One region of the Saccharothrix sp. DSM 118769 genome, then DNA from elsewhere that is predicted to be linked to it. Evidence: riboswitches for the same ligand, from Rfam matches in the RefSeq annotation. Region 1 holds a riboswitch; the other holds the start of a gene.
What was found. A riboswitch is a leader RNA that binds a small molecule or an ion and turns the genes downstream of it on or off. The one in region 1 is predicted to bind cobalamin.
Positions count from the first base shown of each region.

Region 2: linked by a shared signal. The riboswitch ahead of ACRAKJ_RS20515 (peptidase) and the one ahead of cobN (cobaltochelatase subunit CobN) in region 1 are both predicted to bind cobalamin.

Region 1 covers NZ_CP193627.1:2,236,604-2,244,292, forward strand. Annotated here, with positions in the region: gene ACRAKJ_RS10550 (cobalt-precorrin-6A reductase) at 1-67, shown strand, start outside; gene ACRAKJ_RS10555 (precorrin-2 C(20)-methyltransferase) at 42-1,511, opposite strand; gene ACRAKJ_RS10560 (precorrin-8X methylmutase) at 1,508-2,140, opposite strand; gene ACRAKJ_RS10565 (hypothetical protein) at 2,137-3,144, opposite strand; cobalamin riboswitch at 3,153-3,287, shown strand; gene cobN (cobaltochelatase subunit CobN) at 3,323-6,895, shown strand; gene ACRAKJ_RS10575 (extracellular solute-binding protein) at 7,226-7,689, shown strand, end outside.
Region 2 covers NZ_CP193627.1:4,723,234-4,730,922, forward strand. Annotated here, with positions in the region: gene ACRAKJ_RS20505 (CbiQ family ECF transporter T component) at 1-744, opposite strand, end outside; gene ACRAKJ_RS20510 (hypothetical protein) at 741-1,586, opposite strand; gene ACRAKJ_RS20515 (peptidase) at 1,583-2,866, opposite strand; cobalamin riboswitch at 2,957-3,095, opposite strand; gene ACRAKJ_RS20520 (cytochrome P450) at 3,174-4,433, shown strand; gene ACRAKJ_RS20525 (EamA family transporter) at 4,609-5,535, shown strand; gene ACRAKJ_RS20530 (ABC transporter permease) at 5,659-6,450, opposite strand; gene ACRAKJ_RS20535 (ATP-binding cassette domain-containing protein) at 6,447-7,415, opposite strand; gene ACRAKJ_RS20540 (DUF4097 family beta strand repeat-containing protein) at 7,521-7,689, opposite strand, start outside.

The DNA of each region.
Region 1 (7,689 bases):
CGTCGCCGAGGCGCTCGACTGGCTCGCCCGCGGTGGCGTCCTCACCCGGGGTAGCGGCGCGGGGTGAACACCGTGCCGCGGTGGGTGAGCGTCGTCTGCGTCGACCCGACCAGCAGCAGGCACCGCATGTCCACGGTGGACGGGTCGAGGTCGGCCAGCCGCAGCACCCGCACGTCCTCCTCCGGTCCGCCGACGTCGCGGCCCACCACCACCGGGGTGTCCGGCGAGCGGTGGCGCAGCAGCAGGTCCCGCGCCGCCTCCACCTGCCACGTGCGGCTGCGCGAGGCCGGGTTGTAGATCGCCAGCACGAGGTCCGCCGCCGCCGCGGCCTCCAGCCGGCCGGCGATCACCTCCCACGGCTTGAGCCGGTCCGACAGCGACACCACGCAGTAGTCGTGCCCCAGCGGCGCGCCCACCCGGCTGGCCACCGCGTGCGCCGCGGTCAGCCCCGGCAGCACGCGCACCGGCACGTCCGCGAACTGCTCCTCCGCCGCGACCTCCAGCACCGCGCTGGCCATCGCGAACACGCCGGGGTCGCCCGAGGACACCACGGCGACCCGCCGGCCCCGCTTGGCGAGGTCCAGCGCGAACGCCGCCCGCTCGGACTCCACCTTGTTGTCCGAGGCGTGCACGCGCTGCCGCGGCGAGGCGTTCACCCGGTTCAGGTACGTCACGTAGCCGACCAGGTCGTCCGCCCCCACCAGCGCCCGGCGCGCCTCCGGCGTCAGCCACTCCGGCCCGGCCGGGCCGAGGCCCACCACGACCACCTCGCCGACGCCCGACGCCGAGACCGACGCCCGCCGCCGGTCCCCGGAGGGCAGCAGCGCCAACGAGAAGTACGGCACCGTGTCCGGGTCCACTTCGGACAGCGGCGCGGTGCGCTGGCCGCCGGTGGTGGCCCGCTCCACGTACCACGCCTCGTCGAGCCGACCGGCCTTCTCCAGCGCCGCCCGCACGTGCGGGAAGGTCCGCCCCAGCTTCATGATCGCCACCGGGTCGCCGCCCGACAGGTGCTCGACCAGCGCGTCGGTGGGCAGCGTGCCCGGCAGCACGGTCAGCACCTCGTCCCGCTCCACCAGCGGCCGGCCGATCACCGCCGCGCCCGCGCTCACCGACGTCACGCCCGGCACCACCTCGGCCGGGTACCGGTGCGCCAGGCGCTTGTGCAGGTGCATGTACGAGCCGTAGAAGAACGGGTCGCCCGCCGCCAGCACGACCACGTCGAGCCCCGCGTCGAGGTGCTTCGCGAGCCGTTCCGCGCACTCCTCGTAGAACCCGTCGATCTCGCCCTGGTAGTCGTCGGAGTCCTCGGTGGTCACCGGGTAGACGAGCTGCTCCTCGACCTGGCCCTCCCGCAGGTAGGGCTCGGCGATCCGCCGCGCCACGCTGCGCCCGTGCCGCGCGCTGTGGAACACCACCACGTCGGCCTCGCGGATGAGCCGCGCCGCCTTCACCGTCACCAGCTCCGGGTCGCCCGGACCCACGCCGACGCCGTACAGCCTGCCCGTCATTCGTCCTCGCTCGCGATCGCGTTGACCGCCGCGGCCGTCATGGCGCTGCCGCCGCGCCGCCCGCGCACGACCAGGTGCTCCAGGCCGAGGTCGTTGGCCACCAGCGCGTCCTTCGACTCGGCCGCCCCGATGAACCCGACCGGCACGCCCAGCACGGCGGCCGGTTTCGGCGCGCCCGCGGCGATCAGGTCGAGCAGGTGGAACAGCGCGGTCGGCGCGTTGCCGATGGCGACCACCGCGCCGTCCAGCCGGTCGCCCCACAGCTCCAGGGCGGCGGCGCTGCGGGTGTTGCCCAGCTCGTCGGCCAGCTCCGGCACGCGCGGGTCGTTCAGCGTGCACAGCACCTCGTTGCCCGCGGGCAGGCGCTTGCGCGTCACGCCCGCCGCGACCATCTGCGCGTCGCACAGGACCGGCGCGCCCGCCAGCAGCGCCTCGCGGGCGTCGCGCACCACGTGCGGCGAGAACGCGACGTCGTCGACCAGGTCGACCATGCCGCAGGCGTGGATCATCCGCACCACGACGCGCGCGACGTCGTCGGGGAACCGGGTCAGGTCCGCCTCGGCGCGGATGGTGGCGAACGAGCGGCGGTAGATCTCCGGCCCGTCCTTGACGTAGTCCTGCTCGGTCACCTGATCTCCTCGTACCCGTCGCCGGTCGCGACGAACTCCACCGCGCCACCGGCCGGCCGCCCGCACCTGCGCGCGCAGCCGGACCAGTGCACGCGCCCCGCGTGCGGGGTGCCGATCCAGCGCGCGACGTCCGCGCGCACGTCGGCCAACGACTTCGCGCACCCCGGCCGGCCGGTGCACGCGCTCACCCCGTGCCACGGCGAGTCGGGGGAGGTGAACAGGCCGCCCGCGTCGCTGCCGGCCGGGAGGACCAGGCCGCGCCACGGCGTCAGCCGCACCGGCGTGCCGGCCAGCAGGCGGGCGTCGAGCCGGCCCAGCGGGACGCCCGCGACCACGACGTCCCCGACCGGACCCGGTGTCGCGGGGATCACAGCGGGGTCGAGGCGGTCGGCCACCGGGACGCCCAGCGCCTCCGTGATCTTCCGCACACCGCCGTCCACTTCGGACAGCCGCCAGGCGGTCCCGCGCAGTTCCCCGAACAGCCGAGCCGCGCGCACCACGGCGCCCACCGGATCGGTCACCCGAAGCCCGGAATCACGCCCCGCCAGGAACAACGCGTCACCGACCAGGCCGATGTCACCCGAAAGCCCGCTCACCGCGTGACCCACCGTGACCAGGAACCGGCCCGGCAGGTCGGCCAGCGACGGTTCGGCCAGCAGCGCGGCGTCGAGCGCGTCCACCAGGTCCTGGTTGTCCTCCAGCGGCGCGGCGACGATGTTGCGCATCCGCTCGTGGGTCGCCGAGGGCAGCAGGCCGGCTTCCCGCAGGCGCGCCCCCAGCTCGTGCTCCGCCCCCGGCGCCAGGCCCCTGATCTGCACGTTCGCCCGCGACGTCAGCTCCAGGAACCCGTCGCCCAGCTCCAGCGCCGCCGCGCGCACCACGTCGAACCGCCGGGCGTCCAGCGTCCCGCCGGGCACCCGCACGCGCGCCAGCCCGCCGTCGGCCGCGACGTGCACGTCGACGGCCCCGGGGCAGGCGTCCGGGCGTTCCCGATCGGAGGACATGGGATGGATGCTAACCGCCGGGTTAGGGTGGCCCCGAACGGCGAAGCAACAGGAGGAAGCCGGTGCGAATCCGGCGCGGTCCCGCCACTGTGACCGGGTGAGCGCCCGGGAGTCAGGAACTCCGCCCAGCCGTCCCCCACGACCTGGGGCGAGGACCCCCGAGGGATGGAGCCCGCACGTGATCCTGCTGCTGTCGACCTCCGACACGGACCTGCTGTCCGCCCGCGCGAGCGGCGCGGACTACCGCCTGGCCAACCCCTCCCGCACCGCCGCGGCCGACCTCCCGGCGCTGGTCGAGGGGGTCGACCTGGTGGTCGTGCGCATCCTCGGCGGTCGCCGGATGTGGGAGGAAGGGCTCGACCACCTCCTCGCGGGCCCGCGCCCCGTCGTCGTGCTCGGCGGCGAGCAGAACCCCGACGCGCCGCTGATGGAGCTGTCCACGGTGCCCGGCGGCGTGTGCGCCGAGGCCCACGCGTACCTGGCGCACGGCGGCCCGGCGAACCTCGCCGAGCTGCACCGCTTCCTGTCCGACACGGTCCTGCTCACCGGCCACGGCTTCGAGCCGCCCGCGCCCGCGCCGAACTGGGGCGTCCTGGAGCGGCCGGAGCCCGCGGGGCCCGCGAACGACGGCCCGACCGTCGCGGTCCTGTACTACCGGGCCCACCACGTCGCCGGGAACACCGCGTTCGTGCACGCCCTGTGCGACGCGGTCGAGGCGAAGGGCGGCCGGCCGCTGCCGATCTTCTGCGCCTCGCTGCGCGCCGCCGAACCGGGGCTGCTCGCCGAGCTGGGCAAGGCGGACGCGCTCGTGGTCACCGTCCTCGCCGCGGGCGGCACGAAGCCCGCCGCCGCGTCCGCCGGCGGTGACGACGACGCGTGGGACGTGGGCGCGCTCGCCGCGCTGGACGTGCCGATCCTCCAGGGGCTCTGCCTCACCTCCAGCCGCGCGCAGTGGGACGACAACGACGACGGCCTCTCCCCGCTGGACACCGCCACGCAGGTGGCGATCCCCGAGTTCGACGGCCGGATCATCACCGTCCCGTTCTCCTTCAAGGAGGTCGACGAGGACGGCCTGACCGTGTACGTGGCCGACGAGGAGCGGGCCGCGCGCGTCGCGGGCATCGCCGTGCGGCACGGGAAGCTGCGGCACGTCCCCAACGCCGACAAGCGGATCGCGATCATGCTGTCGGCCTACCCCACCAAGCACTCCCGCATCGGCAACGCCGTCGGCCTCGACACCCCGGCGAGCGTCGTGCGGCTGCTCCAGGAGCTGCGCGCGGCCGGGTACGACATCGGCGACGAGCTGCCCGGCGTGGACGACCTCGACGGCGACGCGCTCATCCACGCCCTCATCGCGGCCGGCGGGCAGGACGCGGACTGGTTGACCGAGGAGCAGGTCCAGGGCAACCCGGTGCGGCTGCCCGCCGCCCGCTACCGCGAGTGGTACGCCACCCTGCCCGAGGACGCCCGCGCGGGCATGGAGGCGCACTGGGGGCAGGCGCCCGGCACGCTGTTCGTGGACCGCTCGAAGGACCCCGACGGCGAGGTCGTGCTGGCCGCCCTGCGCTCCGGCAACGTCGTGGTGATGGTCCAGCCGCCGCGCGGGTTCGGCGAGAACCCCATCGCGATCTACCACGACCCGGACCTGCCGCCCAGCCACCACTACCTGGCCGCCTACCGCTGGCTGGAGTCCGAGTTCCGGGCGGACGCCGTCGTGCACGTCGGCAAGCACGGCAACCTGGAGTGGCTGCCCGGCAAGACCGTCGGCATGTCCGCGGGCTGCGGCCCGGACGCCGCGCTCGGCGACCTGCCGCTGGTCTACCCGTTCCTGGTCAACGACCCGGGCGAGGGCACCCAGGCCAAGCGCCGCGCGCACGCCACCCTGGTCGACCACCTCGTGCCGCCGATGACCCGCGCCGACAGCTACGGCGACATCGCCAGGTTGGAGCAGCTGCTCGACGAGCACGGCACGATCGCCGCGATGGACCCGGCGAAGCTGCCCGCGATCCGCGCGCAGATCTGGACCCTCATCCAGGCCGCGAAGCTCGACCACGACCTGGGCGTCGCCGAGCGCCCGGCCGACGAGGGCTTCGACGACCTGATCCTGCACGTCGACGGCTGGCTGTGCGAGGTCAAGGACGTGCAGATCCGCGACGGCCTGCACGTGCTCGGGCAGGCCCCGACCGGCGAGGCCCGGGTCAACCTGGTGCTGGCGATCCTCCAGGCCCGGCAGATGTGGGCCGGTCGGGTCGCGGCGCTGCCCGGCCTGCGCGAGGCGCTGGGGCTGGCCGACACCACGCGCACGAGCACCGACCGGGTGGAGGCCGAGGCGCGGGCGCTGGTGCTGGGCATGGAGGAGGCGGGCTGGGACCCGGCCGCCGCCCGGACCCTCACCGACGTGGAGGACGTGGCGCGCGTGCTGGAGTTCGCCGCGCACGAGGTCGTGCCCCGGCTGGCCCGCACCACCGACGAGATGACCCACGTGCTGCACGCCCTGGCCGGCGGCTACGTGCCCGCCGGTCCGAGCGGGTCGCCGCTGCGCGGCCTGGTCAACGTCCTGCCGACGGGCCGCAACTTCTACTCCGTCGACCCCAAGGCGGTGCCGTCGCGGCTGGCGTGGGAGACCGGGCAGGCCATGGCGGACTCGCTGCTGGAGCGCTACCGCGCCGACACGGGGGAGTGGCCGCCGTCGGTCGGGCTGTCCGTGTGGGGCACGAGCGCGATGCGCACGGCGGGTGACGACATCGCCGAGGTGCTCGCCCTGATGGGTGTCCGCCCGGTGTGGGACGACCAGTCCCGCCGCGTCACCGGCCTGGAGGCGATCCCCCTGGCCGAGCTGGGCCGCCCGCGCATCGACGTGACGGTCCGCATCAGCGGGTTCTTCCGCGACGCCTTCCCGCACGTGGTCACCCTGCTGGACGACGCCGTGCGGCTGGTGGCCGACCTGGACGAGCCGGACGGGGACAACTTCGTCCGCGCCCACGCCCGGGCGGACCTGGCCGAGCACCAGGACCCGCGCCGCGCCACGATGCGCATCTTCGGCAGCAAGCCCGGCGCGTACGGGGCGGGCCTGCTGCCGCTCATCGACAGCCGGAACTGGCGCGACGACGCGGACCTGGCCGAGGTCTACGCGGTGTGGGGCGGGTACGCCTACGGCCGCGAGCTGGAGGGCGTGGAGGCGCGCAAGGACATGGAGAGCGCCTACAAGCGCATCGCCGTGGCCGCGAAGAACATCGACACCCGCGAGCACGACATCGCCGACTCCGACGACTACTTCCAGTACCACGGCGGCATGGTCGCGACGGTCCGCGCGCTCACCGGCACGGCCCCCAAGGCGTACGTCGGCGACAGCACCCGGCCCGAGGCGGTGCGGACCAGGACGCTGCACGAGGAGACCCACCGGATCTTCCGGGCGCGCGTGGTCAACCCCCGCTGGCTCGCGGCAATGCGCAAGCACGGTTACAAGGGTGCGTTCGAATTGGCCGCCACGGTCGATTACCTGTTCGGCTACGACGCCACCACGGGGGTGGTCGCGGACTGGATGTACGAACAACTGGCGGCCAGCTACGTGCTCGACCCGGAAAACCGGGAGTTCCTGGAGAAGTCGAACCCGTGGGCGCTGCACGGGATCTCGGAACGCCTGCTCGAAGCGGCCGAGCGCGGCCTGTGGGAACACCCCGAGCGGGCGACCCTCGACGCCCTGCAAGCCGTTTACCTGGAAACGGAGGGCGAACTGGAGGGCGGCGACTAGCCGGACCCGGTGAGCCGGAAAAGCGGCGCGCATTCCCCGGCGGGGAGTGCGCGCCGCTTTTCCCTTGTAGGGGTGCGTCAATTCGCGGATCGGCCGGTCGAGACACGCCGGTGCCGTCAGGTGAACGCTGTGTACCCGTATGGTCGACGCACTGTGCCCGAACGGACCACAGTGCGCACCGCTACCAGAATCGGTCCAGCCGCGCAAATGTCGCAAAGTGTGTAACAGCGCGGACACGAGAGCTTGACACGACTTCGTGGCGCGAACCACACTCCTCGAAACCTGGGAGCGCTCCCAGAACGTTCACCGCCGATCACCTGAGGAGTTCTCGTGCGCTACCGCAGAGCGGGCTTGGCCAAGGTCCTCGCCTGCACCGCAGTGCTCGCCGCAGCTGCCACGGCCTGCGGGTCGGGCGGGTCCGGCACCACCGCGGACGGCAAGACGGAGCTGACCGTCGCCACGTTCAACGAGTTCGGCTACGAGGACCTCTTCAAGGAGTACGAGGCCGCCAACCCGAACGTCAAGATCACCCACCGCAAGACCGGCCAGGGCGCGCCGCACCACCAGAACCTGTTCACCAAGCTGGGCGCGGGTTCCGGTCTCGCCGACATCGAGGCCGTGGAGGAGGGCTACCTCAGCCAGGTCATGGCCAAGTCCGGCCAGTTCGAGAACCTGAAGGAGATCGGCCCGGCCGAGGTCCGCGACGACCGCTGGCTGCAGTGGAAGGTCGACGCCGTCACCACCAAGGACGGCAAGCTCATCGGCTACGGCACCGACATCGGCCCGCTGGCCAT
Region 2 (7,689 bases), 2.5 Mb from region 1:
GCCGTCGAGCAGGCCGTAGGCGCCGACGCACAGACCGGCGAGGCCGCCGAGCACGAGCCCGCCGGTCAGCAGGCGCGCGCGCCGCGACTGGCCGGCGGTGCGCCCGTAACCGCGCGAGTCCATCGCGGCGGCCAGCACCAGCGACCGCTCGAACGCGTCCTCCAGCACCGGCGCCATCAGCACCCGCACCGCCCGGACCCCGCGCACGGCGCCACCGCGCAGCGCCCGCGCCCGGCGCACCGACCGCGCGCTCGCCACCAGCTGCGGGGCCACCGTCAGCGCCACCACCACGGCCACGCTCACCTCGTACAGCGCGGCGGGCAGCGAGCGCAGCAGCCGCTTGGCGTTGGCCAGCGCGTTCGCCGCGCCCACGCAGCACAGCAGGGTCGCGAGCTGGAGCCCCTGGTACACCGCGAAGGCCAGGCCCTCGGCGCTGACCGGCCCGCCCAGCCGCACGCCGGCCGCCCAGTCCGGCAGCGGCACCTCGGGCAGCGCGACGAGCACCGTCGGCCCGGTGACGCCGCCGAGCAGCACGTGGAACACCACCCGGACCGCGATCACCACCAGCCCGAACCTGAAGAACACGCCGTACGCGCTCGCCCACGGCGTGTCCTGGCGGCACGACACCGCCACGAACCCGGCGACCGCGACGACGAGCGCGAGCAGCACCGGGTTGTTCGTCCGGCCCGCGACGACGCCCAGGCACAGCGCCCACAGCCACCACGCGCCGGGGTGCGGCGTCACCCCGCGCCCTTCGCGCGCCGCCGCGCGACCCACGCGCCCGCCCCGGCCAGCAGCGCGACCACCGCGAGACCGGCGACGAGGCCGACCGCGCCGCCGGACGACGGAGCCGCCGCGGGGCCGACGGCCGTGGACGGGGCGCCCGTCGGCGGGGCGCCGGACGACGCGGCGGCCGTGCCGCCGGCCGGGGTGTCCGAAGAGGACGGTGACGCGGTGGTGGCGGGCGTCGTGCCCGGTCCGGGGGAGTCGGTCGGCGGTCCGGTCCCCGGTGTGGTCGCCGGTGGCGGGGACCCCGCCACCGGGGGTTGGGCAGCCGGGGGTTGGGCCGCCGGTGGCGGGGGTGCGGGCTGCCGGGGCGCCGGCTGCGGGGGAGCGGGCGGCTGGACCGGGGGCGCGGGTGCCGGGGGTGCCGCGCCGGGCTGCTCGCCCGCGCCGAACGCCCAGCCCTCGACGGTGCCGGGGGCCGGGTCGTGCGCGCTCGCCGACCCGCTGCTGTAGACCCACGACCCGCCCGGCCGGGCGTGCCAGTACGACCAGTAGGCGGTGGTCGGCGACGTGCCGACGCACGCGTCGCGGTCCTGCCCGGGCAGGCCGTCGATCCGGCACACGAACCCGGGCTGCCGGGCCGCGAAGGTGAAGCCGAAGCCGGCGGCGGTCAGCGCGGCGGTGCCGGACGCCGGGTCGCCGGCCGCGCAGCCGGTGCGCACGCCGCCGCCCAGGGACCGGAAGTCCACGACCACGGCGACACCGGCGCAGTCGGCCGCCCGCGCCGCCGGGGGAGCGGCGATCGAGGCGAGCACGACGACGCCCCAGGCCGCCAGCGCCCGCCGCCACCGGGACGTCACGTCGACCGCCTGCGCGCCAGCGCCAGCAGGAGCGCGCCGCCGGCCAGCAGCAGCGAGCCGAGCCACACCGCCGGGCCGACCTCCACACCCGTGCGCGCCAGCTCACCGCCGCCGCCCACCACGACCACCGCCGCGGTGGTGGTCGTGGTGGCCGCCGCCGACGTGGTGCCCGGGGCGGACGTGGTGGTCGTCGCCGTGGCGGTGGGCGCGGTGGTGGTGGGCGCCGTGGTGGTGGACGTGGGCGTGGTGCTGGTGGGCGTGCCGGCGCAGTCGAGGACCGGCGCGCCCGGGCGGTCGCCCGCGGTGGACAGGGCGGCGAAGCCGACGCCGGTGACGCCGAGCACGCCCTGCGTCGTGGCGCGCGTCGCGGTGGCCGCGGCGAACCCGGTCCGGTCGAACGCGAACGCGCCCCGGTCGGCCTCCGCGCCCGCGCACCCGACCTGCAACGACGCCAGGAACGCGGCGGCCCGGTCGGCGGCCCGCGCCTCGCCGCCCACCCGCAGCGCCTGAGCGGCGAGGCCGGTGCTGTTGGCGTTGCCCTCGTCGAGGCCCCTCTCGTCGCGGAACCCGCCGCCGGGCTGCTGCGCGTTCACGAGCCAGGTCAGCCCGCCGGCCGCGGCGTCGGCCCGGTCGGCGGCGAGCAGCGCCTGCACGGCCATCGCGGTGGCGTCCACGTGGGACGTGCACGGCGCGGTCGCCAGCAGCAGCGGGAAGCCGCCGTCCGGGCACCGCCCGCCGGCCAGGAAGTCGACGGCGTCCCGCGGCGCGCCGCCCGCGCGGTCCAGCGCGAGCACGGCGAACGCCTGGGAGAAGCCGTTGGAGTAGTCCTGGTAGGCGGTCCGGTCGGTGAACCGGCCGGACGGGGCCTTGAGCGCGGTCAGGCCCGCGACCAGGTCGACGCCGCCGAAGTCGGTCGGGTCCGCGCCGGTCACCGAGGCGAACAGGGCGAGCTTGGCGTGCGCGCCCGCGTACGACTCGGTGGCGGGGGTGTCGAAGTGCAGGTAGTTGGAGATCGTCCCGGGTCGCGCGACCCACGCGCCGACGCGCTCGCCGGTGTCGCTCGCCACGTCGGCGGCGGCGAGCGCGAACGCGGCGTCCAGCGTGAGCCCGGGGTCGGGGTAGCCCGCGCTCTCCAGGTGGTCGCCGTCCACGAGCTGCCGGGTGAGCCAGCCCGCGGCGGTCCCGGCGGGGGTCCCCGGCTCCGCGGCGTGCGCCGGCGCGGGCAGGGCCAGGGCGGCGAGCGCGACGGCGACGGCGGTGGCGGTCCGTCCGAACGGCATGGTCGACCTTTCCGGGGCGCGAGGCGTGGGCGGACCCCGGACAGCCGTCACCGGCTCCCTGGGCTCCGACCCGTTGACCTCGACGGTGTCAGGAGCACGGCGCGCGCGGCAGGTGTTCGGGCTCGTCCCCTCGGGGACCCACCGTTGCGGGTCAGCGCCGGATTCCGACCGGCTTCCCCTGTTCGGGCGCGATTGCCGATCGTCTTGCACCGTTCACGGCGTGTCAATCCGCCTCAGGCGCGATGCTGCTCACCTCGGCGTGCGGTTACCGTCAACCAGTTCAAACCTGGGGAAGAGGGGTGTGGGGATGTCGACTCTGGCGTCGGTGCGCGACGGCTTGGTGGCGTGGGTCGCACGGCGTTCGGCGACGCGGTGGGTGATGGGCAAGATCGGTTCACGGGCGTTGTCGCTGCTCCCGGACGGTGCGCTGGTCCCGCTGAAGCGGGACGGGGTGGTGCCGGTCGCGGAGCTGGAGCGGATGAGGGAGTCCGGGGCGGTGCACCGCCTGCCCGTGCCGTTCGGGGTGCGGCTGTGGTTGGTCACCGGCCAGGACGAGGCCAAGAAAGTGCTTTCCGACACAGGGTCGTTCAGTAACGATTACGCACGCCTCGGCGCGGCGGTCGGCCGCATCGAGCAGTCGCCCGGCGGCCTCGGCTTCGCCGACCCGCCGGACCACACGCGCCTGCGCAAGCTGCTCACCCCCGAGTTCACCATGCGCCGGCTGGCCCGCCTCGTGCCGCGCATCGACGAGATCGTCACGCAGCGGCTCGACGCCATGGAGGCCGCGCCCGGTCCGGTGGACCTGGTCAAGGAGTTCGCGCTGCCGATCCCGTCGCTGACGATCTGCGAGCTGCTCGGCGTGCCCTACGAGGACCGCGAGCGGTTCCAGCAGCTCGCCGCCGCCCGGTTCGACCTGTTCGGAGGCGCGGGCCAGGCCCTGGGCGCGATCTCCGAGTCGCTGAAGTACATGCAGGAGATCGTGGAGCGGGAGCGCCGCGCCCCCGGCGACGGCCTCATCGGCATGATCATCCGCCAGCACGGCGACGACGTGAGCGACGAGGAGCTGGCCGGCCTGGCCGACGGCGTGCTCACCGGCGGGTTCGACACCACCGCCTCCACGCTCGCGCTCGGCGCGATCGTGCTGCTGCGCGACGAGGCGGCGCGGGCGTCCATGCGCGACGACGACGCCGCCGTCGGGCCGCTCGTGGAGGAGCTGCTGCGGCACCTGAGCGTGGTGCAGGTCGCGTTCCCGCGCTTCGCCCGGCACCCCCTCCAGGTCGGTGACCAGCGGATCGAGGAGGGCGACGTGCTCGTGGTGTCGCTGTCGGCGGCCAACCGCGAGGGCACGCCCGACTTCAACCCCGCCGGCGGCCCCACGTCGCACCTGGCGTTCGGCTACGGCGCGCACCGCTGCGTCGGCGCCGGGCTGGCCCGGATGGAGCTGCGCGCGGCCTACCCCGCGCTGCTGCGCCGGTTCCCGAACCTGCGCCTGGCCGACGACCGCCCCGCGTTCCGCACCGCGTCGATCGTGCACGGGGTGGACGAGCTGCTGGTCCACACCCGCTGACCCCCCGTCGGCGGCGGCCCCGGGGTCGCCGCCGACGCTTCGGCACCGCGCACGTCGTGCGCCCTCGACCGTGAAGCTCCGCTTAACCGTCCTTGAGCAGGTTTCACTTTTCTTGAAGGGTGCCGCGCGGGACGGTGGTCCCGTGACCGGACGAAGCGCCCTGCGCCTGGGAACCATGGCCCTGCTGTGGGGCTCGGCGTTCCTGTGGATCGAACTGGCCCTGACCGGGTTCGCGCCCGCCGGGATCGCCACGGCCCGGTGCGCCCTCGGCTCGGCCGTGCTGCTGGTCCTGGCCCGCCGCTCCCGGCAGCGGCTGCCGCGCGGCCTGTGGGGGCACCTCGCCGTGGCCGCGCTGTTCTGCAACGCCGTGCCGTTCCTGCTGTTCGGCATCGGCCAGCAGGGCGTCGACTCGGGCACGGCCGGCGCCCTCAACGCCACCACGCCCCTGTGGTCGCTGGTCATCGGGCTGCTGCTGGGCACCGAGCGCCGCACCACCCCGGTCCGCGTGCTCGGCCTCCTCCTCGGCTTCGGCGGCGTGCTGCTCATCTTCGCGCCGTGGCGGGAGGGCCTGACCGGGTGGAGCGCGCTCGCCCTCGTGGGCGCCGCCGCGAGCTACGCCGTGGCGTTCGCGTACATGGGGCGCACGCTCGTCGGCCACGGCGCGCCGCTGGCCGTGTCCGCCGCGCAGCTCGGCGTCGCCACCGGGCTCTCCGCGCTCGCGCTGCCCTTCGACCGCACCCCCGCCACGCCGAACGCGACGGCCGTCGCGGCGCTCGTCGTGCTGGGGGTCTTCGCGACCGGCGTCACGTTCGTCCTCAACTACCGGATCATCGAGGACGAGGGCGCGACCAGCGCCGCCACCGTCGGCTACCTGCTGCCCGTGGTGTCCGTCGCGCTCGGCGCGGTCGTCCTCGGCGAACCGCTGACCGCCCGCGTCGTCCTCGGGGTGCTGGTGGTGCTCACGGGCGTCGCCATGACCCGGACGACCGCGACCAGGACGCCGCCCGGGGGACGTGCGCCCCGGCGCCGGTTCGCCGACGCCCCCGGAGTTCCGCTCGACCGCCGCCCGACGAGGTGCGGCGGGGCGTCCGGCCAATCGTGACCGCTCGCGCAGCAGACCCACCCCGTGGTGGGGGGTCTTCCGGCAGCACGTCGGACATGATGCGCGGGTCGTCGAGCGGTTCGGCTGCCGTCGAGCGCCTCCTGGACCAGGCGGGCGGTGAGGTCACGTGTGCCGCGGTTCCCGCTTGTACAGGCGCTTCGACCACAGGTAGCCGATGAGCGCGATGCCGAGGCACCAGGCGACCCCGACGATCCAGTCGCTGGTCACCGGCCGGCCGAGGAACAGGTTGCGCAGCGTGTCGATGACGGGGGTGAAGGGGTCGTGCTCGGACAACCAGCGCAGGCCCGGAGCCATCGACGCCGCCGGCACGAACGCGCTCGACAGGAACGGCAGCGCCTGCAGGAACATCGGCAGGTTGCTCGCCGAGTCGACGGTCTTCGCGGCGAGCCCCATGCCGACCGACACCCACGACAGGGCCAGGCTCACGAGCACCAGCAGGCCGAGAGCGGCCAGCCAACCCGGCACTCCCGCGCTGGGGCGGAAACCGATCAGCAGCGCGACGGCGATGACCAGGACGGTGCTGACCATGGCCTGGACCACGCTGCCCACGACGTGTCCGGTCAGGACGGACGCGCGGGAGATGTCCATGGTCCGGAACCTGTTGACGATCCCCTTGGTCATGTCGACCGCGACACCGATGGACGTCCCCATCGCGCCCACCGTCATGCCGAGCAGGATGATGCCGGGGGTGAGGTAGTCGACGTAGTCGATGCCCTGCGCCGCGCCGACCAGGCCGTTGCCCATCGTGCCGCCGAAGGCGAAGACGAAGAGCAGCATCAGCGCCACGGGCGAGACCACGGACGCGATCGGCGCCGACGGGTTGCGGGTGGCGTGGCGCAGGTTGCGCCGCAGCATCGTGGAGGAGTCGTTCAGGGAGAGGGCGAGCGAGGTCATCGGACCGCCTCCTGCTGGTCTTCGCCCCGCGCGGGTGCGGAGGTCAGGCTGATGAACACGTCGTCGAGGTCCGGGGCCTGCACCGACAGGCCGGCTGCCGTGAGGGAGGCCCGGTCGAGCTGTTCCACGACGCGCCGCACCGAGTCGAAGTCGCCCTCGCTCACCACGCGGAGGCTGAGGGTCTCCTCGTCGACGTTCGTGGCGCCCAACGCCTTCGCCGCCGCCGCCAGCTGCTCGGAGTTCTCGAAGGTGAGCCGGATGCCGTTGCCGGGCACCAGGCGCTTGAGCTCCGTCGCGGTGCCCTCTGCCGCGAACCTGCCCTGGTGGAGCACCGCGATCCGGTCGGCCAGCGTGTCCGCCTCCTCCAGGTACTGCGTGGTGAGGAAGATCGTGACGCCGCTGGAGGCCAGGGCCCTGATGCTCTCCCACGTGGTGCGCCGGCTGCGCGGGTCCAGGCCGGTGGTCGGCTCGTCGAGGAAGATGACCTTCGGTGAGCCGACGAGGGTCATGGCGAGGTCGAGCTTGCGGCGCATCCCGCCCGAGTAGGTGCCGACGAGCTTCTTGGCGTCGGCGTCCGTCAGCTCGAACCGCGCCAGCAGTTCCGCGGTTCGCTCCCGGCCCCGCTGCCGCGGCAGTCGGTGCAGGTCGCACATCAGCGCCATGTTCTCCTCGCCGGTGAGCAGTTCGTCCACCGCCGTGGACTGGCCGGTGACCCCGATCGCGGCGCGGACGGCGTCCGGCTCCCGCTGCACGTCGTGGCCCGCGACGTGGATCGTCCCGGCGTCCGGTCGGATCAGCGTGGACAGGATCTGCACGATGGTCGTCTTGCCGGCGCCGTTCGGACCGAGCAGCGCCCAGATGCGCCCGGACGGGACTTCGAAGTCGATCCCGTCCACGACCAGGTTGTCGCCGTACGACTTGCGCAGTCCCCTCACCGCGATTGCCGGCGGGCTGGTTGACGTCATTCCTCGTCCTTCCTGCTCCGTGACGCGGGTGCCGATCGCCGGGCACGCCGAAGAGCGGCGTTGTCGCCGGCGCCGGTGTTGACCGTGGAGCGGTGGGGTGCGGCGTCAGCTCCGGGTAGCGCTGCCGGGATTCGTGGACCGGTGGATCATCACGTCGCCCTGGCGGGTCCTGATCCGCACCTTGACCACGTCGTCGCGGTCCGCGGGGCTCTCCAGGGAGTCCAGCGAGTTGCGCACGGAGCCGTTCCTGCTCCGGGCGTCCACCCAGGCCGCC